4 regions of the Bradyrhizobium sp. SEMIA genome follow, and region 2 is predicted to be linked to each of the others. Evidence: predicted binding sites of a transcription regulator. Region 2 holds the regulator's gene; each other region holds the start of a gene.
What was found. The regulator PhoB, encoded in region 2, activates phosphate uptake and scavenging genes when phosphate is short. The targets are predictions, from matches to a motif close to TGTCATNNANCTGTCAT.
Positions count from the first base shown of each region.

Region 1: a site for PhoB is predicted at 3,834-3,850, ahead of FOM02_RS20755 (acetoacetate decarboxylase). Genes of this name have one in related genera too.
Region 3: a site for PhoB is predicted at 2,709-2,725, ahead of FOM02_RS11185 (glycerophosphodiester phosphodiesterase family protein). Genes of this name have one in related genera too.
Region 4: a site for PhoB is predicted at 2,572-2,588, ahead of FOM02_RS22445 (DUF47 domain-containing protein). Genes of this name have one in related genera too.

Region 1 is NZ_CP046601.1:4,231,902-4,237,045, reverse strand. Features, by position in the region: partial or broken gene FOM02_RS20770 (MFS transporter) at 1-345, shown strand, start outside; gene FOM02_RS20765 (carbohydrate porin) at 342-1,739, opposite strand; gene FOM02_RS20760 (transporter) at 1,746-2,765, opposite strand; gene FOM02_RS20755 (acetoacetate decarboxylase) at 2,882-3,661, opposite strand; gene FOM02_RS20750 (patatin-like phospholipase family protein) at 3,892-5,067, shown strand.
Region 2 is NZ_CP046601.1:8,927,514-8,932,657, forward strand. Features, by position in the region: gene argF (ornithine carbamoyltransferase) at 1-491, opposite strand, end outside; gene FOM02_RS42730 (aspartate aminotransferase family protein) at 491-1,693, opposite strand; gene FOM02_RS42735 (GcrA family cell cycle regulator) at 2,148-2,660, shown strand; gene phoB (phosphate regulon transcriptional regulator PhoB) at 2,765-3,472, opposite strand; gene phoU (phosphate signaling complex protein PhoU) at 3,495-4,211, opposite strand; gene pstB (phosphate ABC transporter ATP-binding protein PstB) at 4,223-5,041, opposite strand; gene pstA (phosphate ABC transporter permease PstA) at 5,038-5,144, opposite strand, start outside.
Region 3 is NZ_CP046601.1:2,311,878-2,317,021, reverse strand. Features, by position in the region: gene pdhA (pyruvate dehydrogenase (acetyl-transferring) E1 component subunit alpha) at 1-998, opposite strand, end outside; gene FOM02_RS11185 (glycerophosphodiester phosphodiesterase family protein) at 1,256-2,635, opposite strand; partial or broken gene adh (aldehyde dehydrogenase) at 2,802-4,317, opposite strand; partial or broken gene FOM02_RS11175 (GAF domain-containing protein) at 4,508-5,144, opposite strand, start outside.
Region 4 is NZ_CP046601.1:4,593,683-4,598,826, forward strand. Features, by position in the region: partial or broken gene FOM02_RS22430 (peptide chain release factor 3) at 1-349, opposite strand, end outside; gene sugE (quaternary ammonium compound efflux SMR transporter SugE) at 507-821, shown strand; gene FOM02_RS22440 (inorganic phosphate transporter) at 814-1,818, opposite strand; gene FOM02_RS22445 (DUF47 domain-containing protein) at 1,888-2,532, opposite strand; gene FOM02_RS22450 (branched-chain amino acid ABC transporter permease) at 2,686-3,654, opposite strand; gene FOM02_RS22455 (branched-chain amino acid ABC transporter permease) at 3,656-4,519, opposite strand; gene FOM02_RS22460 (ABC transporter substrate-binding protein) at 4,594-5,144, opposite strand, start outside.

The DNA.
Region 1 (5,144 bases), 4.7 Mb from region 2:
GGGCTCTCGCTGATCTCCCTCCCCTTCAGCGATTTCTCGTTCTACGGCCTGTCCGTCTTCGCGATGTTCTATGGGCTCGACTGGATCGCGACGGTGCCGCCGACGGTGCGTCTCACGGCGCAGAAGTTCGGACCCGAGCGCGCCAATCTGGTGTTCGGCTGGATCTTTGCCGGTCACCAGCTCGGCGCCGGCACCGCTGCGTTCGGCGCCGGCTTCTCGCGGACGGTCTATCAGAGCTATCTGCCTGCGTTCTTCATCGCCGGCGCGCTCTGCGTGTTCGCTTCGCTGATCGTGCTGGCGCTGTCGCGGCAACCGAAGGCCGAGCCGAAGCCCGCGATGGCCTAGTACCTGATCGTGGTGGTGACGCCGAACACTGCGGCGTCACCGATCCGCGAGAGGCCGGTCGGATCGTTCGGATTCGGGATGCCACCGGAGGGGCGCCACACGTACTGGAAGTAAGGTGCAATCAGCCAGCCCGGCTTGATGTGCGCCTCGTAGATCATCTCGAGCAGGGTCTCGTTGCTGCGCACCGGCCCCGCAACGCCGGTGTAGAAATTCGTATCGACATCGAGATTGCGCGCGGTGTTCGAGATCCGCATATAGGCCATCGCCACGCCGAAGCGGTCGAGCGGACGGCCCGGCGTGAAGCCGACGAAGCCGATGCCGCCGTCGAGATAGAGATCGATCAGGTTGCGGTCCGGCGGGCTGTAGGCGATGCGGCCGAACGCGGTGACACCCGGGAGCGAGGCCGAGGTCGTGTTGTCCTTGACCTCCGGTGGACGGTAGAGCACCTGCTCGATGACGGCGAAGATGCCGTAATTGCCGCGGAGCCTTGCCGGAATGCCGCTGCCATCTGGGTCGGCGATCGACTGCCCTTCCACCGTGAAGCGCTGGCTGTCGAACGAACCATAATGCTTCCACGCGCCCGGCGTGAAATTGCCGGCAAGCGGACGCCCGCCGATATCGATGTCGTAGTTGAAGCGCACCTGCCCGATCACCCAGGGCGGATCGTTGACGCGGAAGGCAAGGCCGTGATGATCGCGCAGCTGCGGATCCTGATCGCCCGGACCGGACGGATCGCCGTTGAAGACCGCGCCGAACAGCGTGACCTGGTCCGACAGCGTGGCCTTGACGCGGATGCCGGGCACCGCGATCGGCGGCGCCGGGCCGCCGGCCGGAAGGTTGCTCGCCTTGATCGCCGGCCAGCCGAAGGTGCCGTTGATGAAGAGGTCGTCGGTCTGGCTGTCGAAGAACTCGACGTCGGCGGCCTGCTGACCGGCCCTGATGTTGAGGCGGTCGTTGAAAAAACTCTGCTCGAAATAGGCGTTGTAGAGCCGCTGGTCCGGCAGCGCCTCGATCTCGCTGATGGTCGCGAGATTCACCACGTAGTTGCGCGAGAGCCCCTGGCCGTAGATCACGAAGCCGTTGGCGTAGAAGCGGCCGCCGGTCCAGCCGACCAGCTTGTCGAGATCGGCATCGATCGACAGGTCGAGGCGGCCGAAATGGATGGCGCCGCGCTTCACGCCGCCGGAAACGTTGGCAATGTTGTCCGCGATGTAGGTGGCGCCGAAATTCAGGCCCTTGTTGGCGAGGCCGTCATGCCACTCGTTGAACCATTTCGGAAACAGCCATTCGGCCGCGCTCTCGTCCTTGGCGCCGGCGAATGCATCCGTGCTCGCCAGGGCGAGCGCAATGGCGGCGGCGCTTTGCAGCAGCAATCTGTGGGCAGTTCCGGTCACGGCAGGCTATTTTTTGAAGATGCCTGTGCGCCGCATGAACAGATAGGCCGCACCGACCGAGCAGATCATCATCGCAGCCGCCCAGATGAAGCCCTCGTCGACGTCGGTGAGCGGCAGGCCCTTGGTGTTCATGCCGAAGATGCCGGTGATCAGCGTCGGCGGCAGCAACAGCGAGGTCACGATCGAGAGCGTGTGGAGGTGGCGGTTGCTCTCCTCCTCGTTCTTGAAGCGCAGCTCCTCCTCGAGCAGGCGGCTGCGCTCGCGCAGCTCGACGATGTCGTGGTCGAGACCGTCCAGCCGCTGCGCCAGCTTGCCGGCATGGATGCGCAAGCTTGGCGCAAGGTGGTCGGTGTTCTTCTGGTCGAGCCGGTGGAACAGCACGCGCAGGCCGGTGAGCTGGCGATGCAGGCGGACGCAGGTCCGGCGCAGGCGGCCGAGATTGCGGCGCATCTCGGGCTTGGCCTCATCGGCGAGAATGCGCTCCTCGATGTCGTCGATTTCCTGGCCGAGCTTGTCGGCCATCCGGTCGAGCGTGTCGGCGACCTCGTCGACGATCTTCTCCAGGAGATGAGCGACATTGTCGACGCGGTAGCCGCCTTCGAGCACGCGGCGCGTCGCATCCGCCGAGCACAGCGCCTGATGGCGGCCGGAGACCAGCAGATGCTCGGTCATGGCGAAGCGCAGGAACGCGGTCTCCTCCGTCGCGCTGTCGATCTCGCGCACGAGATCGGAGAACACGCCGTAGACGCAATGGTCGATGACGTGGAGCTGCTGGAACGTGTCGTTCGACAGCAGCAGCTCGCGCGCGAGCGGCGGCAGCGGCGATGCCGCGATCCACGGCCGCACGCGACCATCTGTCAGGTTGAAATGCAGCCAGAGCCGGCCATCATGAGTGAACTCGATCGGCTGGTCGATCGGAAGCGGCTCGGCGCTACCGTCGCTGTGCAGGCGGAATGCCCAGACCAGGCCGGGAATAGCGGGCTCGGTGTTCCCTATCGCGCTGACAAGCTTTGCCGGCTCAGCCATGGCCAACCCCAACCGTCAACAGATGCCCCGCTCCGGAAGATGGCTGACGGCATCTTCCGGACCCACGCGGGGTACTCAATTACGGCTTTGTTACAGTTTGATGATGGCGAGCCGCCCTACTCGGCGGCCAGCCCCGTCGCGGCGGCTTCGGCTTCCTTGACGTAGTCGTGGACGACGCGGCCGAACGGCAGCGTCAGGTCGGCGATGTAATGGTGCGCGCCGAGGCAACGGCGAACCGGGAAGTCGGCAACCGGCGCATTGACATGCGGCACCAGATGCAGCCGGCCCGGCCCCATCCACGAGCCCTTCGGCACGATGTCGATCAGGTTGATCGCAACGAGCTGGCAGACCTCGAGCCGGCCGTCGACGCCGGGGATCATCTTCAGATTAACTTGCGTCTTCGACAGCGTGGCGCGGGTGAGATCGCCGTTGCCGGCCATGCTCTCGTGCTTGTAGCCCATGGTGCCCATGGCGACGAGCTGGCCGGCGTATTCCAGCGTGCCCGTCAGCGTGTCCTTGACGATCTCGAGTTTCGGATGGGCGTACTTCTTTGGAAAGCCCCAGATCTCGCGGCCGGCGGCGATCGGCGGATCATCGTCCAGATACATCTGCGAGACGAAGTTGACCTCCTCGCCGTTGAGGCGCGCGGGAATGACGAGGCCGGATTCAGTGTAGCTGCCGAAGCCGGAGGAGTCCGGCATCTTGATCCATTCGTAATGCACGATCGACTGGTCGATCGGCTCCAGCGGCTCAGGCAGGCCGGCGCGGATCAGGTCCGGATCGGTTTCGTAGGTGATGACCAGGAATTCGCGGTTGACGAAGCGGTACGGACCGGCCGGATAGCTCGGTCCCGCAGCCGGCATCGACGGAAGTCTCAGCACGTCTTCCCTGCGCATCTTGATCTCCTGTGTGATGCCTCTGTGACGTCCGCGCGCCGGTTCGCGGATATTATGCAAATTGCTAGCCGCCGTCATTGACTGCGATGTGAAGGATTTCCGTCAGCCGCGCGACCTGCCGCCATTCCCGCTGCGGCCAGCATGCATGCGGACGATGCATCGGCGCCGCAATTGTCATCAGGTCGTCACCACCGGACGCAATCGTTTGGAATAGGCAGGAGGCATCGCCCATGGACGCCCGTACGTCGCAACCGACACATTCGACCCACCAGCCCCCTTCGCGCGGCTGGCGGCCCGAGCGCTGCGACCGCGTCGCGCTGGTGCTGCAAGGCGGCGGCGCACTCGGTGCCTACCAGGCCGGCGTCTACCAGGCGCTGCACGAGGCCGGCATCGAGCCCGACTGGGTGTGCGGCGTTTCGATCGGTGCGATCAATTCCGCCATCATCGCCGGCAACAAGCCGGAGAAGCGGCTGGAGGCGCTGCGCATCTTCTGGGAGCGCATCACCAACCGCAAGATCTGGCACTACACGCCTGACGGCGACGTCTTCCGCCAATGGCGCAATCTCTACAGCGCCTGGATGACGTCGGCGATGGGCCAACCCGGCTTCTTCACCCCGCACCAGATCAATCCCTGGTTCAGCCCGGTCGGCGCCAGGACCGCGACCAGCTATTACGACACGATGCCGCTGAAGGAGAGCCTGCTCGAGCTCGTCGACTTCGACCTCATCAACGAGAAGAAGGTCCGCTTCGCGGTCGGCGCGGTCAACGTGCTCTCCGGCAACTTCATCTATTTCGACAACGCCCATGACGAGATTGAGCCGGAGCACATCATGGCCTCCGGCGCCCTGCCCCCGGCGCTGCCGATGGTGCGGATCGGCACCGATCATTTCTGGGATGGCGGCATCGTCTCCAATACGCCGCTGCAGCATCTGCTCGACCAGGAGGACGCGCTCAACTCGCTGGTGTTCCAGGTCGACCTGTTCAGCGCCCGCGGCGTGCTGCCGCGCTCGATCCAGGACGTGATGGCCCGCCACAAGGACATCATGTATTCCTCGCGCACGCGCCACAACACCGACGTCTACCGCCGCACCCACAATCTCAAGGTCCTGCTCTACAAGGCCCTGGCGAAGATCCCGGACGAGCAGCTGTCCGACGAGGACCGCCAGCTCAAGGCGAGCCTGCGCAACATGCCGGAGATCGCGATCCTGCATCTGATCTACCAGCAGAAGGCCTATGAGGGCGACGCCAAGGACCACGAGTTCTCGGGCACCTCGATGCGCGAGCACTGGACCTCTGGCTACGAGGACACCAAGCGCACCCTGAAGCGCCGCGACTGGATCAAGATGCCCGAGGAAGGCATGGGCCTCGTGGTGCACGACGTGCACCGGGAGACGGAGAGCGCGTGAAGAGCGCCTCGCTCGAGGCGCTCCAAACAAAAATTCGAAAACAACCCCATGCACAGTAGCCCGGGGCATGGCGGATC
Region 2 (5,144 bases):
TTGTTGTCGTCACCGGTCCAGGCCACCGTCCGGCCCTCGATCGGGCCGCGATGCTCCTCATAGGTCATGAGATCGGCCATCACCTGGCAGGGATGCGAGCGCCGGGTCAGGCCGTTGATCACGGGCACGGTCGCATGTTGCGCAAGCTCCAGCAGCGCCTCGTGGTTGAGGATGCGGATCATGATGGCATCGACATAGCGCGACAGCACGCGCGCGGTGTCGGCGATGGTCTCGCCGCGGCCGAGCTGCATCTCGGCGCCTGTGAGCATGATCGGCTCGCCGCCGAGCTGGCGCATGGCGACGTCGAACGACACGCGGGTGCGGGTCGAGGGACGCTCGAAGATCATCGCCAGCGTCTTGCCTTCGAGCGGCTTCACCGGCTGGTGCGCCTTCTGCTTCGCCTTCATCGCGGAGGATGCGGCGAGCATGCGCTTGAGCTCCGTCAGCGGCAGCTCGTTGATGTCGAGGAAATGCTTGGGTGAACTGCTCATCAGCTTGCCGCCCGCTTGTTGCCGGCAAGGGCCGTGCAGGCGCGCTCGAGCCGCGCGACGCTATCCTCGATCTCGGTTTCGGTGACGATGAGAGGCGGCAGGAAACGCACGACATTGTCGCCGGCGCCGACCGTGAGCAATTTTTCGTTGCGCAGCGCCGCGACCAGATCGCCGGAGGGCACCACGGCCTTGATGCCGATCAGGAGCCCCTCGCCGCGCACTTCGCTGACGACGTCGGGATGACGGTCGATCACGGAGGCGAGCTTCTGCTTGAGCAGCAGCGACATCTTCTGCACGTGATCGAAGAAGCCGGGCTTGAGCATGACGTCGAGAACGGCGTTCGCAGCCGAGATCGCGAGCGGATTGCCGCCGAAGGTCGAACCGTGCGAGCCGGGCCCCATGCCGGAGGCCGCCTCTGCGGTCGCCAGCACCGCGCCGATCGGGAAGCCGCCGCCGAGCGCTTTCGCCAGCGACATCACGTCAGGCGTCACGCCGGTGCGCCGATGCGCGAACAGATCGCCGGTGCGGCCCATGCCGGTCTGCACCTCGTCAAACGCGAGCAGCAGGCCCTTCTCGTTGCAGAGCTGGCGCAACGCCTTGAGGAAGGCGGGCGGCGACGAACGCACGCCGCCCTCACCCTGGATCGGCTCGATCAGGATGCCGGCGGTCTGCGGGCCGATCGCCTTCTTCACGGCCTCGATGTCGCCATGCGGCACCTGGTCGAAGCCGTCCATCGGCGGACCGAAACCTTCGAGATATTTTGCAGATCCCGTTGCAGCCAGTGTTGCCAGCGTGCGGCCGTGGAAGGCGCCTTCGAAGGTGATGATGCGGTAGCGCTCCGGATGCCCCTTGGAGAAGTGATGATGGCGGACCAGCTTGATCACGCCCTCCAGCGCTTCGGCGCCCGAATTGCAGAAGAACACGAAGTCCGCAAAGCTCTCGCTGCACAGGCGCGCGGCGAGCTTCTCGCCGTCGGGGCTCTGGAACAGGTTCGACATGTGCCACAGCTTCGTCGCCTGCTCCTGCAACGCCTTGACCAGCGCGGGATGGGCATGGCCGAGCGCGTTCACCGCGACGCCCGAAGTGAAGTCGAGATAGCGCTCGCCATTGGTCGCGATCAGCCAGCAGCCTTCGCCGCGCTCGAAACCGAGGTCGGCCCTGGCGAAAACGGGGAGCAAATGCGGCGCGGCGCTGTTGGTCATGACGATCACTTGGATGTTGCGGACGGCTTGAGTGCATTGCGCAACGCACCATTGACCGGCCCGGAAAACGAAACGTGCCGCCTTTTAAGGGCGGCACGTGCGACTATCTTATGCCTGGTGAGACGGGTGTCAATGCCGCCCGAAAGCCCCGGGAAACGCTGAATCCGTAGTCTTGCGGTGCCGATTTTGCGGGATTTTCACCACGGAACATGTGGAAGCGAGTCGGCGGACTCTTGCGCGCGAGTCACGCCATATTGTAGCGTTTGGACTGTCAGATACGACATCTCGTGCAGCAGTTCTGATCCCAAGAGTCCTCATGTACCGGCGTAAACGTTCGGGCGCATCCTGCGTGCCCGGCGAGCCTTAAGGGATTCTGGCGGCACGGGTTTTTCAAGGCTTAGGCATTCGCTGTGAGGCCCCAGGATGGCTGGCCGGCAGCGAGGGAAAGGGTGCAATGACGGTTTTGACCTGGTCCGATGATCGCGTCGAGCAGCTGAAGAAGCTCTGGGAGGCCGGACTTTCGGCCAGCCAGATCGCGGCCGAGCTCGGCAATGTGACCCGCAATGCCGTGATCGGCAAAGTGCACAGGCTCGGCCTGTCCGGCCGCGCCAAGAGCCCCTCATCGGCAGCGCCCCGGCCGCGCAAGGCCCGCCCCGCGCAGCACATGATGCGCGTGAGCCGTCCGATCTCGCGCGGCAACACCGCACTGGCGCAGGCCTTCGAGGTCGAGGTGGAGGCCGAGCCGGTCACCTACGATAACGTGGTGCCGATGAGCCAGCGGCTGTCGCTGCTGGAGCTGAACGAGGCGACCTGCCACTGGCCGGTCGGCGATCCCTCGAGCCCGGATTTCTTCTTCTGCGGCGGCAAGGCGCTTTCCGGCCTGCCCTATTGCGCGCAGCACTCGCGCGTCGCCTACCAGCCGGCGGCGGATCGTCGCCGTGCGCCGGCAAAGCCCGGCACGCGCTGAACGCTGCTTCAAACGACATCGTCCCGGCACGCGACCGGGACGACCCGTGACATAAAAAAGCGCGCCACTTGGCGCGCTTTTATTTTGCTCGCTTGCAATCGTTCTTACGTCTGCTCCGCCTTCGCAAAGCGGTCGTCGAGCGCGTAGCCGGCGCCGCGGACAGTGCGGATCGGGTCCTGCTCACGACCGAGATTGAGCAGCTTGCGCAGGCGGCCGATATGCACGTCGACGGTGCGTTCGTCGATGTAGATGTCACGGCCCCAGACGCTGTCGAGCAGCTGCTCGCGCGAGAACACGCGGCCCGGATGCTCGAGGAAGAACTCCAGCAGGCGATATTCGGTCGGGCCGAGATCGATCGGCCGGCCCGAGCGCGCGACGCGGCGCTTGTCGCGGTCGAGCTCGATGTCGCCATAGGCGAGCACGGTGGCGAGCCGCTCCGGGCTTGCGCGCCTGAGCAGGCCCTTCACGCGCGCCAGCAGCTCCGGCACCGAGAACGGCTTGACGATGTAATCGTCGGCGCCGGTCGCAAGCCCCCGCACCCGCTCGCTCTCCTCGCCGCGCGCGGTGAGCATGATGATCGGCAGCTGCTTGGTCTCCGGGCGGGTGCGCAGCCGCCGGCACAGCTCGATGCCGGAGAGGCCCGGCAGCATCCAGTCGAGCACGATCAGGTCGGGGATGTGTTCTTTGAGACGGGTGTCGGCGTCGTCGCCGCGCATCACCGTCTCGACGTCATAGCCGTCGCCTTCGAGGTTGTAGCGAAGCAGCTCGGTGAGAGCTTCCTCGTCTTCAACCACCATAATGCGTGCGCCCATGGTGTCGTCGCTCCTTGACTCTTCAGCTATTCGGGACCGTTGTGGCAAAGGTCGTCATGTCACCCTTCGGCCGCTTGTCGGTGATCGCCTGGCCCTCGATCATGTAGAACACGGTCTCGGCGATGTTGGTGGCATGGTCACCGATGCGCTCGATGTTCTTGGCGCAGAACATCAGGTGGATGCAGAACGAGATGTTGCGCGGATCCTCCATCATGTAGGTGAGGAGCTCGCGGAACAGCGAGGTGCAGATGGCGTCGACTTCCTCGTCGCCCTTCCACACCGCCATCGCCGCCGGCAGGTCGTGCGCGGCGTAGGCGTCCAGCACCGACTTAACCTGCTGCTGCACGAGGTCGGTCATGTGCTCGAGGCCGCGGAACAGCTTGAGCGGATGGAAGTCCGTCTCCAGCGCCGCGACGCGCTTGCCCATGTTCTTGGCGAGGTCGCCGATGCGCTCGAGATCGGTCGCGACGCGCATCGCGCCGACGATTTCGCGCAGGTCCACCGCCATCGGCTGGCGACGGGCGATGGTGAGAACGGCGCGCTCCTCGATCTTCTTCTGGAGCGCGTCGATCTCGGCGTCGGTCGCGACCACGCGCTGGCCGAGCGCGACGTCGCGGCGGATCAGCGCGTCGACGGAATCGACTATCATGCGCTCGGCGAGGCCGCCCATCTCGGCGACCAGGCGCGTGAGCTCCTGGAGGTCGGTGTCGAAGGCCTTTGCGGTATGTTCAGAACCCATATCCCGTCTCCTCAGCCGAACCGGCCGGTGATGTAATCCTGCGTCCGCCGATCGCTCGGCGACGTGAAGATCTTGCTGGTGTCGTCGAACTCGATCAGCTCGCCAAGATACATGAAGGCGGTCTTGTCAGAGACGCGGGCCGCCTGCTGCATGTTGTGGGTGACGATCGCGATCGTGTAGTTCTCGGACAGCTCCTGGATCAACTCCTCGACCTTGGCGGTCGAGATCGGGTCCAGTGCCGAGCAGGGCTCGTCGAACAGGATCACCTCGGGCCGCACCGCGACGGTGCGGGCGATGCAGAGGCGCTGCTGCTGGCCGCCCGAGAGCGACAGGCCGGACGCGTTGAGCTTGTCCTTGACCTCGTTCCAGAGGGCGCCACCGCGCAGCGCCTTCTCGACGCGGTCGTCCATCTCGGACTTCGAGATCTTCTCGTAGAGGCGGATGCCGAACGCGATGTTCTCGTAGATCGTCATCGGGAACGGCGTCGGCTTCTGGAACACCATGCCAACGCGGGCGCGCAGCAGGTTGAGGTCCAGCTTGGGGTCGAGGATGTTGGTCTGGTCGAGCATCAACTGACCGGTGACGCGCTGGCCCGGATAGAGGTCGTACATCCGGTTGAAGATGCGCAGCAGGGTCGACTTGCCGCAGCCCGACGGGCCGATGAACGCCGTGACGCGGTTGGTGCCGAGCGTCAGGTTGATGTTCTTCAGCGCGTGATGCTCGCCGTAATAGAAGTTGAGGTTGCGCACCGTCACCTTGGCCGGGGCTTCGGGTAGCGGCTGCGAGCCGTGCTGAACGGGCGTACTGACGGTAACTGACATATCGCTCATTTTGCGGTCCTCTCGGCGCTCAGGATGCGCGCGCCAATGTTCAAGGCAAGCACGGTCAACGTGATCAGCAGGGCGCCGCTCCAGGCGAGCTGCTTCCAGTAGG
Region 3 (5,144 bases), 3.1 Mb from region 2:
TCGGCGGCATCCGGCTCGGGATCATGCTGGGCAAAGTCGGCGGACGCATTGACGATGTCGCGCACCTCGGCGTCGATCGCCTTGAGATCGGCCTCGTTGACCTTGGCCGCGAGCAAGCGGTTGCGCACCTGCTCGATCGGGTCCTGGTCGTGGCGAACCTTCTCGACCTCCTCGCGCGTGCGGTATTTTGCAGGGTCGGACATCGAGTGGCCGCGATAGCGGTAGGTCTGCATCTCCAGGATGAAGGGGCCCTTGCCGGCGCGGCACCAGGCCGCCGCCTCGTCGCCCGCAGCCTTCACGGCGCGGACGTCCATGCCGTCGACCTGCTTGCCGGGAATGTTGAAGGACGCACCGCGCTTGGAGAAGTCTTGCTGGGCAGAGGCGCGCGAGACCGAGGTGCCCATGGCGTAACGGTTGTTCTCGATGACGTAGATCACCGGCAGCTTCCACAGCTCGGCCATGTTGAAGCTCTCATAGACCTGGCCCTGGTTGGCCGCACCGTCGCCGAAATAGGTGACGCTGACGCTGTCGTTGCCGCGATAGTGATTGGCGAAGGCGAGGCCCGTGCCGAGCGAGACCTGGGCGCCGACGATGCCGTGACCGCCGTAGAAGTGCTTCTCCTTGCTGAACATGTGCATGGAGCCGCCCTTGCCCTTGGAATAGCCGCCGCGGCGGCCCGTGAGCTCGGCCATGACACCGTTGGCGTCCATGCCGGTGGCGAGCATATGGCCGTGGTCGCGATAGCCGGTGATGACCTGATCGCCCTCTTTCAGGGCCATCTGCATGCCGACCACCACGGCCTCCTGGCCGATATAGAGATGGCAGAAGCCGCCGATCGCACCCATGCCGTAGAGCTGGCCGGCCTTTTCCTCGAACCGCCGGATCAGGAGCATGTCGCGGAGCGCCTTGAGCTCCTGTTCCCTGGTGAATTCCGGGGGCGAACCGCCGTCGGTCTTGTCCTGCGCAGCGCCTGCGGCGGCTTTCTTGGGTGCGGCCATGGGAATTCCGGGTCAGAGAAAACTTCAGCCCTCTCTAACCCAAGTCAAACGCGGTTGGAAAGCACCGCAACGGAATAGCACGATTTTCATTATGCCGCACTGCAACGTGGCCGAAACTTTGCAAAACCTTTGGCGCCGATTGGGCAACATTAGCTCCGCGCCAATGCAGGCCGTGCCAGCAGATGCGGCAAGCATATCGGACACGCGCATCCCACGAGCAGAGACCCTTGGCGCGTGTCCGATTCGTACCGTCGGCCTTACCAGCCGAGCTCGCGCAGATAGGCTGTGCGGGCGGCAACGCCGGTGTGCGTGAAGTCGGTGAAGACCCCATCCACGCCGAGACGGAAAAATTTGAGATATTCGAGACCGGGATCGCCGTGATAATCGGCGGCGAGATATTTCTTCTCGTTCCGGAATGTGAAGACGTGCACGAACAGGCCGAGCTTGTGCGCACCGGCAACGAGGCTGGTCGGCTCCTGCGTCGATGCCTCCGGGGTCGATCCCTTGTAGGGCGTGCCGTCGGCGTTGCTGTCCTTCCACGGCGCGATCTTGAGCGGCACGATATAGGCCTTCCACGGCCCGATGCCGTCGGCATAGGCCTTGATCTCGGCAAGGCCCTCAGGGGTCAGCATCGCATCGTAGAGGCGCGCATCACCCGCAACCGTCCAGTCGAACGGACGTGAGCTCGTGATGTTGTTGAGCAGCACCTTGCCGGTCTTGAAGTCGATGCCGTTGCCGTCGATGAGCTGAACCTGCCGCGTCTGAAGCCCATGGCTGCGCATATATTTCAGGCTGCCGGGCTCGAAGCTCTGGACCAGGATGGGCGCATCCTTGGTGTTGAGGCCATTGTCCTTGATGATCTTGATCAGGGCATCCTCGAGCGGACGGCTGCCGGGCGCACCGCAGCCGTTTGCGATGGCCTGGGCATTGTTCCAGGTCGGGTTCTTGGTCTCGGGATAGACCAGGATGGGACGCCCGGTCGCCTTGCCCTTGGCCTTGGCGATGTCGATGACGTCCTGGAAGCTGATGACCGGGAATTTGCCGTTGAAGACTTTTGGCCGTTCGTTGGCGGCATCGTAGGTCGTGCCGGCGATCCATTCCTTCAGCTCGGCCATGGTGAAGTCGGTGATCGACCAGTCATTGGTGTGGTCCTCGCCGTCCACGATCAGCGACTTCAGCACCGATTTCGGATCGGCGGGATCCGTAAGATCAGTCAGATAATCAGCAGGCGCGGTCGGGGAAGCCGGCGCCTTGACGCGCACGCCGGGCACGGTGCGCTTGCGGGCCGCAACAGTCGCGTTGGTCTTGGCGACCTCGGCCACATTGGTGTTGTCGCTGAGCCAGGGGTTATGGCGCACCACCAGGACGCAGTCCTTGGTCAGGTGCAAATCCTCTTCGAGCGCGTCGGTGCCGAGCGCCGCGGCAAGCTCGTACGATGCCTCGGTCTCTTCGGCCACCAACCCCGGCAGGCCGCGATGGCCGAGGATCAGCGGGGGCTTGCCGTCGAGGGTCGGGACCTGCTTGGCACCAGCCGGAGCCGGGCCGGTCTGTGCGAAGGCCATCGACAGGGGAAGGAGCGCCGCGCCGACCAGCATCGCTCCAATACGCACCGTCCGACGTGAACGATTGTCCTGCATGACAAGCCTCCATCTTTGCGCAGCATCGCGTCAAAACGCCACAAGGGCGAGCCTGTCGTCTTGTCTCAATTCTCTGACAGGCGGATGACGGCGGGTGCGCAATGATAGATGCGCACAGGCGGCGCCGCCATGACGCCGCCTCTGCCTTGCCATCAGGGCTTGCCGATCAGAAGAAGCCGAGCTTCTTCGGGCTATAGCTGACCAGGAGGTTCTTGGTCTGCTGATAGTGATCGAGCATCATCTTGTGGGTCTCGCGGCCGACACCCGACTGCTTGTAGCCGCCGAAGGCGCATGCGCGGGATAGGCATGGTAGCAATTGGTCCAGACCCGGCCGGCCTGGATCGCCCTTCCGAAGCGGTAGCAGCGGTTGGCATCGCGGCTCCAGACGCCGGCCCCGAGGCCATAGAGCGTGTCGTTGGCGATCGCGAGCGCCTCATCGTCGGTCTTGAAGGTCGTGACCGAGACCACGGGGCCAAAGATCTCCTCCTGGAAGATGCGCATCTTGTTGTTGCCTTCGAACACCGTCGGCTGGACGTAGAAGCCGCCGGCGAGATCGCCCGCGAGCTCGGCGCGTCCGCCGCCGGCCAGCACCTTGGCGCCCTCCTGCTTGCCGATATCGATATAGGAGAGGATCTTTGCGAGCTGCTCGCTGGAGGCCTGTGCGCCGATCATGGTGTCGGCCGCGCGCGGGTCGCCCTGCTTGATCGCGGCGACGCGCTTGAGCGCCCGCTCCATGAAGCGGTCGTAGATGTCGGCATGGACCAGCGCCCGGCTCGGACAGGTGCAAACCTCGCCCTGGTTCAGCGCGAACATGACGAAGCCTTCGATCGCCTTGTCGAAGAAGTCGTCGTCTTCAGCAGTGACGTCGCTGAAGAAGATATTCGGCGACTTGCCGCCGAGCTCCAGCGTGACAGGGATGAGGTTCTGGCTGGCATATTGCATGATCAGCCGGCCCGTCGTGGTCTCGCCGGTGAAGGCGATCTTGGCGATCCGCGGGCTCGACGCCAGCGGCTTGCCGGCCTCGAGGCCAAAACCGTTGACGATGTTGAGGACGCCTGGGGGCAGGAGATCGCCGATGATCTCGGCCCAGACCATGATCGAGGCCGGCGTCTGCTCGGCTGGCTTGAGCACCACGCAATTGCCGGCGGCGAGCGCGGGGGCGAGCTTCCAGCACGCCATCAACAATGGGAAGTTCCAGGGAATGATCTGGCCGACCACGCCGAGCGGCTCATGGAAATGATAGGCGATGGTGTCGTGGTCGATCTCGCCGATCGAGCCTTCCTGCGCGCGGACGACGCCGGCGAAGTAGCGGAAGTGATCGATCGCCAGCGGCAGGTCGGCAGCGCGGGTCTCGCGGATTGGCTTGCCGTTGTCCCAGGTCTCGGCGATCGCGAGGCGCTCGAGATTCTCCTCCATGCGGTCGGCGATCTTGTTCAGGATGGCGGCGCGCTCGGCGACGCTGGTGCGACCCCACGCGCCTTGGCAGCATGGGCCGCATCGAGCGCGGCCTCGACGTCCTGCGCATCGGAGCGCGCAATCTTGCATACGATCTGGCCGTTCACCGGCGAGGCATTGTCGAAATATTTGCCGGCGATGGGTGCTGTGAACTTGCCGCCGATGAAATTGTCGTAGCGTTCGGCGAAGGGGCTTTGGGTGACGCCGAGGAATTCCACCTTGTTCATTGCTCACTCCCGATGTTGATGTTTGCGCGATCCGCCGTGTATTCACGACTTGCGCCGACGATCTCGCGGGAGGTGGTTTCTGTCAGCCCTGATAGAAGCGATGGCCGGGCGGGAGTGTCGCAGTTCTGCGACAGTCGCGGGGGAGATGGGACGCTCGCGGCCTCCACATCGTCATTGCGAGGACGATGGCCTAATGCCTGATATCGAACCGCTTCAGCTTCCGGTGCAGCGTGGCGCGGCTGACGCCGAGGGCTTTGGCGGCGGCCGAGACATTGCCGCCGGCGCGGAGCAGCGCCCGCTGCAACACCGCGCGCTGGCCGCCGGCAAGGTGATCATGCGCGGCATCGCCACCGAGCAGATCGGCCGCGGCCCAGTCCCGCGCGGGCGGTGCGGGTCGCGCCGATCACGAGATCGTCCGCATCGACCGCGACGAGGCCGATCGACTGGCCGTCCGGACCTTGCGTCAGCACGACGCGGGCATGAGCAAACGCCCGGCGAAACAAGTCGGCCTCGATGCGCCTTGCCGCCTCGCCGGCCGCGAGCGCGATCAGGCTGGAGAACGCATCGGTGCGGTCGGCGCGGCAGGAGGAGACGTCGAGCACGCCGGCGAAAGCTGCCTCGTGATCGTAGATCGGAACGGCGGTGCAGCTCAGCAGCGTGTTGCGGGTGAAGAAGTGCTGATCACGGTCGATCGTCAGCGGCCGCTGCTCGACGACGCAGGTGCCGATGCCGTTGGTGCCCTCATGCTCCTCGCTCCAGAGTGCACCGGTCCACAGGCCCCAGGACTGAAACGTGGCATCGTCGGCCGGCGTGCCGCGGCGGTCGAC
Region 4 (5,144 bases), 4.3 Mb from region 2:
CCGCGGTGAGCGTGCGGTAGGTGTCTTCCGAAAAGTCCTCGTGGCCCGGCGTGTCCAGGAGGTTGAACACGAGGCCCTCGAACTCGAAGGTCATGACCGAGGTCACGACCGAGATGCCGCGCTCGCGCTCGATCTTCATCCAGTCCGAGCGCGTATTGCGCCGTTCGCCCTTTGCCTTGACCTGGCCGGCGAGGTTGATGGCGCCGCCGAACAGCAGGAGCTTTTCGGTCAGCGTGGTCTTGCCGGCGTCTGGATGCGAGATGATCGCAAAGGTCCGCCGACGCGCCACTTCGGCGGCAAGCGGGGAACGGGCCGGCGATTCGGCTGTGGTGGTGGCGATGTCGGACATGGCGGGAGCGTTTGGCAGGGAAAATGGGCCTGATCAAGCCTGATTTGGTGATTGCGGAGCCCTTCAGCCAGCCCCATATCGCCGTTTGGGAGGGACGGCCCTCCTTTTCACAACTAATCGCCAGCGGGGACGACCCTGCCTTGAATGGAGGGTCGTCATGGCCTGGAGCATCCTGTTCGTCGCCGGTCTTCTCGAGATCACCTGGGCGATCGGGCTGAAGTACACCGAGGGTTTCACCAGGCTTGTTCCGTCCGTCGTCACGCTCGCGGCGATGGCCGGCAGCGTCATCCTGCTGGGATTTGCCCTCAAATCCCTGCCCGTCGGGACCGCCTATGCGGTCTGGACCGGGATCGGCGCGGTCGGCACTGCCACGCTCGGCATCTTCCTGTTCGGCGAGCCCGCCACCGCCTTCCGCCTCGCCAGCATCGGGCTGATCGTTGCCGGCATCGTCGGGCTGAAGCTCGTCACCTGAAGAGCTGGACTGCCCACCAGGTCAGCGCGGCCACGATGGCCGAGGCCGGGATGGTGATCACCCAGGCATAGACGATCGAGCTTGCGACGTTCCAGCGCACCGCCGAAACCCGGCGGGCGGCACCGACGCCGACGATGGCGCCAGTGATGGTGTGGGTGGTCGAGACGGGAACGCCGAGAAACGTCGCCATGAACAGCGTCGCGGCGCCGCCCGTCTCGGCGCAGAAGCCCTGCATCGGCGTCAGCTTGGTGATGCGCAGGCCCATGGTGCGGACGATGCGCCAGCCGCCCATCAGCGTGCCCAACGCCATCGCCGCCTGGCACGACAGCACCACCCAGAACGGCACCGAAAATTCGCCGCCGAGATGGCCCTGCGAATAGAGCAGCACGGCAATGATGCCCATGGTCTTCTGCGCGTCGTTGCCGCCATGGCCGAGCGAATAGAGCGAGGCGGAGGCGAATTGCAGGATGCGGAACGCGCGGTCGACCGCAAACGGCGTCGAGCGCACCGAGAGCCAGGACACGATCGCGACCAGCATCATCGCGAGAAAGAAGCCGACCAGCGGCGACAGGACGATCGCCAGCACCGTCTTCGACAGACCGCCCCACACCGCCGCCGAAATCCCCGCCTTGGCCATGCCGCCGCCGACAAGGCCGCCGATCAGCGCATGCGACGAGGAGGACGGGATGCCGAGCGCCCAGGTCACGAGGTTCCAGACGATGGCGCCGATGAGAGCGGCGAAGATCACCTGGGCATCGACGATCGAGGGATCGATGATGCCGGTGCCGATGGTCTGGGCGACGTGCAGGCCGAACACCATGAAGGCGATGAAATTGAAGAAGGCGGCCCAGAGCACCGCGAACTGCGGCCGCAGCACGCGGGTCGACACGATGGTCGCGATCGAATTGGCGGCGTCGTGCAGGCCGTTCAGGAAGTCGAACAGCAGCGCGACGGCGATCAGTCCGACCAGGACGGGAAGACCCAACGCGGCATCCACGGCGGCCCTGCCTTACTCTTCGCGCATGATCTGAGCGGAAAACCGCTGCACACTTTTCCGGATCATGCGCTAGACCTGCTCGATGACGATGCTGTTGATCTCGTTCGCGACGTCGTCGAAGCGATCGGCCACCTTTTCGAGGTGGTCGTAGATCTCGACGCCGACGATGAAATCCATCGCGTTGCCATCGCGATGCTTGAGGAACAATTCCTTCAGCCCGATGTCGTGGAGGTCATCGACACGCCCCTCGAGCTTGGTCAGCTCCTCCGTGATGGCTGTCAGCATCGCGACGTTCGGCCCGATCGATTGCAACAGCGGCAAAGCGCGTCCGACCAGATTGGCGCATTCGATCAGAAGCCCGCCGATCTCGCGCATCGGCGGCTCGAAGGCGCGGACCTCAAACAGCATCACCGCCTTTGCGGTCTGCTGCATCTGGTCGATGGCGTCGTCCATCGAGGTGATGAGGTTCTTGATGTCACCGCGATCGAACGGCGTGATGAACGTGCGTCGCACCGCCGTCAGCACCTCGCGGGTGACGTTGTCGGCCTCGTTCTCGAACTGGCTGACCCGCTGGCAATAGACCGGCGTCTCCTCGCCGCCATTGAGCACGCCCTGGAGCGCAAACGCGCCCTGAATCACGGTCTGGGCATGGCGGTCGAACAGTTCGAAAAAGCGCTCTTCCCTGGGAAGCAGAGCGCGAAACCAACGCATCATGGGTCGCTACCGGCTCGAAATGGCCCGGCCCGAACGAGCCGTCACAAAACTGTCATAGACCATTTCGACGCCGCGCGCGTGTCTTCTCACACCCGCGGCGCCGGATCATCCACCGCTTTAGCGCACCAATGAAATTGATGCGATATCAATGATTTAGAGCGAACGCCGGAAGTAATGGGCGATTTCGCCAATGACGCCGCGGCGGAAGGTGAGCACGCAGACCACGAAGATCGAGCCCTGAATCACCGTCACCCACTGGCCGAAGCCCGCCAGGTATTGCTGCATGGCGATGATCGCGAAGGCACCAACCACCGGGCCGAAGATGGTGCCGAGACCGCCGACCAGCGTCATCAGCACGACCTCGCCCGACATCGTCCAGTGCACGTCGGTGAGCGAGGCGTTCTGCGCCACGAACACTTTCAGCGCACCGGCAAAGCCCGCCAGCGTCCCCGACAGCACGAACGCCAGGAACTTGTACTGGTCGGTGCGATAGCCGAGCGAGATCGCGCGCGGCTCGTTCTCGCGGATCGACTTCAGCACCTCGCCGAACGGCGAATTGATGATGCGATAGATCAGCAGGAAGCCGGCGAGGAAGCCGACCAGCACGACGTAATAGAGCACGGTCGGCTTCGACAGATCGAGCACGCCGAACATGCGTCCCTGCGGAATGCCCTGGATGCCGTCCTCACCATGGGTGAACGGCGCTTGGAGATAGATGAAGTACAAGAGCTGCGACAGCGCCAGCGTGATCATCGAGAAATAGATGCCCTGGCGGCGGATCGAGATGTAGCCGGTGATGATCGAGAGCCCGAAAGCCGCGGCGATACCGACGAGAATGCCGAGCTCCGGCGGCAGCGCCCACACCTTCAGCGCATGCGCGCTGCAATAGCCGGCCGTGCCCATAAACATCGCGTGGCCGAACGACAGCAATCCGCCGTAACCGATCAGCAGGTTGAAGGCGCAGGCCAGCAGCGCGAAGCACAGCGCCTGCATCACGAAGAACGGATAGACCCCTGTGAAGGGCACCGACGCCAGCAGCAGCGCCATCACCACGAAGACGATCATCTCGTCGCGCACCGCGCGCGGGGTTACCGAAAGCGTGTCGTCCGTCAAGGCTGTCATCTCAGGCCGCCCTTCCCGTCAATCCCGTTGGCTTCACCAAGAGCACCAGCACCATCAGCACGAACACGACGGTGTTGGAGGCCTCGGGGTAGAAATATTTGGTCAGGCCCTCGATCACACCGAGCGCGAAGCCGGTGATGATGGAGCCCATGATCGATCCCATGCCGCCGATCACGACCACCGCGAACACCACGATGATCAGGTCGGCGCCCATCAGCGGCCGCACCTGGTTGATCGGCGCCGAAAGCACGCCGGCGAGCGCGGCAAGGCCGACGCCGAGACCGTAGGTCAGCGTGATCATGCGCGGCACGTTGATGCCGAAGGCGCGCACCAGCGTCGGATTCTCGGTGGCGGCGCGCAGGTAAGCGCCGAGCCGCGTCTTCTCGATCAGGAACCAGGTGGCCAGACACACCACCAGCGAGAAGATGACCACCCAGCCGCGATAGACGGGCAAGAACATGAAGCCGAGATTCATGCCGCCCTTGAGCTGGTCCGGAATGGCGTAAGGCAGGCCGGAGGAGCCGAAATAGTTCTGGAACACGCCCTGCACGATCAGCGCGATGCCGAAGGTCAGGAGCAGGCCGTAGAGGTGATCGAGCCCGGTCAGCCATTGCAGCATGGTCCGTTCCAGGATCATGCCGAAGATGCCGACGATGATGGGGGCCAGCAGCAACGCCCACCAGTAGTTGATGCCGCCGAGGTTGAGCAGGAAGTAGGCGACGAATGCGCCCATCATGTAGAGCGCGCCATGGGCGAAATTGATGATGTTGAGCATGCCGAAGATCACGGCAAGCCCGAGACTGAGCAGCGCGTAGAACGAGCCGTTGATCAGTCCCACCAGTAGCTGAGCGTATAGAGCCTGCATCGATCCCGCACCCGGTCCCTTCGGCGTTCCCCTGAAAGTCGCCCGCAGGCCATTAAGGCCTGCGGGCCGTTATCTTACTTCTTCAACAGCGCGCACTTGCTCTCGGAGAGCGGCGTGAAGGCCTGGTCGCCCGGCACCGTGCCGACGAGCTTGTAGAAGTCCCACGGTCCCTTGGACTCCGAGGGCTTCTTCACCTCGAACAGATAGGCGTTGTGGATGGTGCGGCCATTGGGCTGGATCTCGCCCTTGCCGAACAGATCGTCCTCGGTCGGCATCGACTTCATCTTCTCGACGACTTTGACGCCGTCATGCGAATTGCCGCCGAGCGCTTCCAGCGCCTTGAGGTAGTGGCGCACGCCCGCATAGACGCCCGCCTGCACCATGGTCGGTGGAGCGTTGTTCTTCATCTTGTCGGCGAAGCGCTTGGGGAAGGCCCGGGTCTTGTCGTCCATGTCCCAATAGAAGGTCTCGGTGAAGTTGAGGCCCTGCGCAGTCTCGAGGCCGATCGCCTTGACGTCGGTGAGGAACAACAGCAGCGCCGCGAGCTTCTGGCCGCCCTTGACGATGCCGAATTCGGCCGCCTGCTTGATCGAGTTGGTGGTGTCGCCGCCGGCATTGGCAAGGC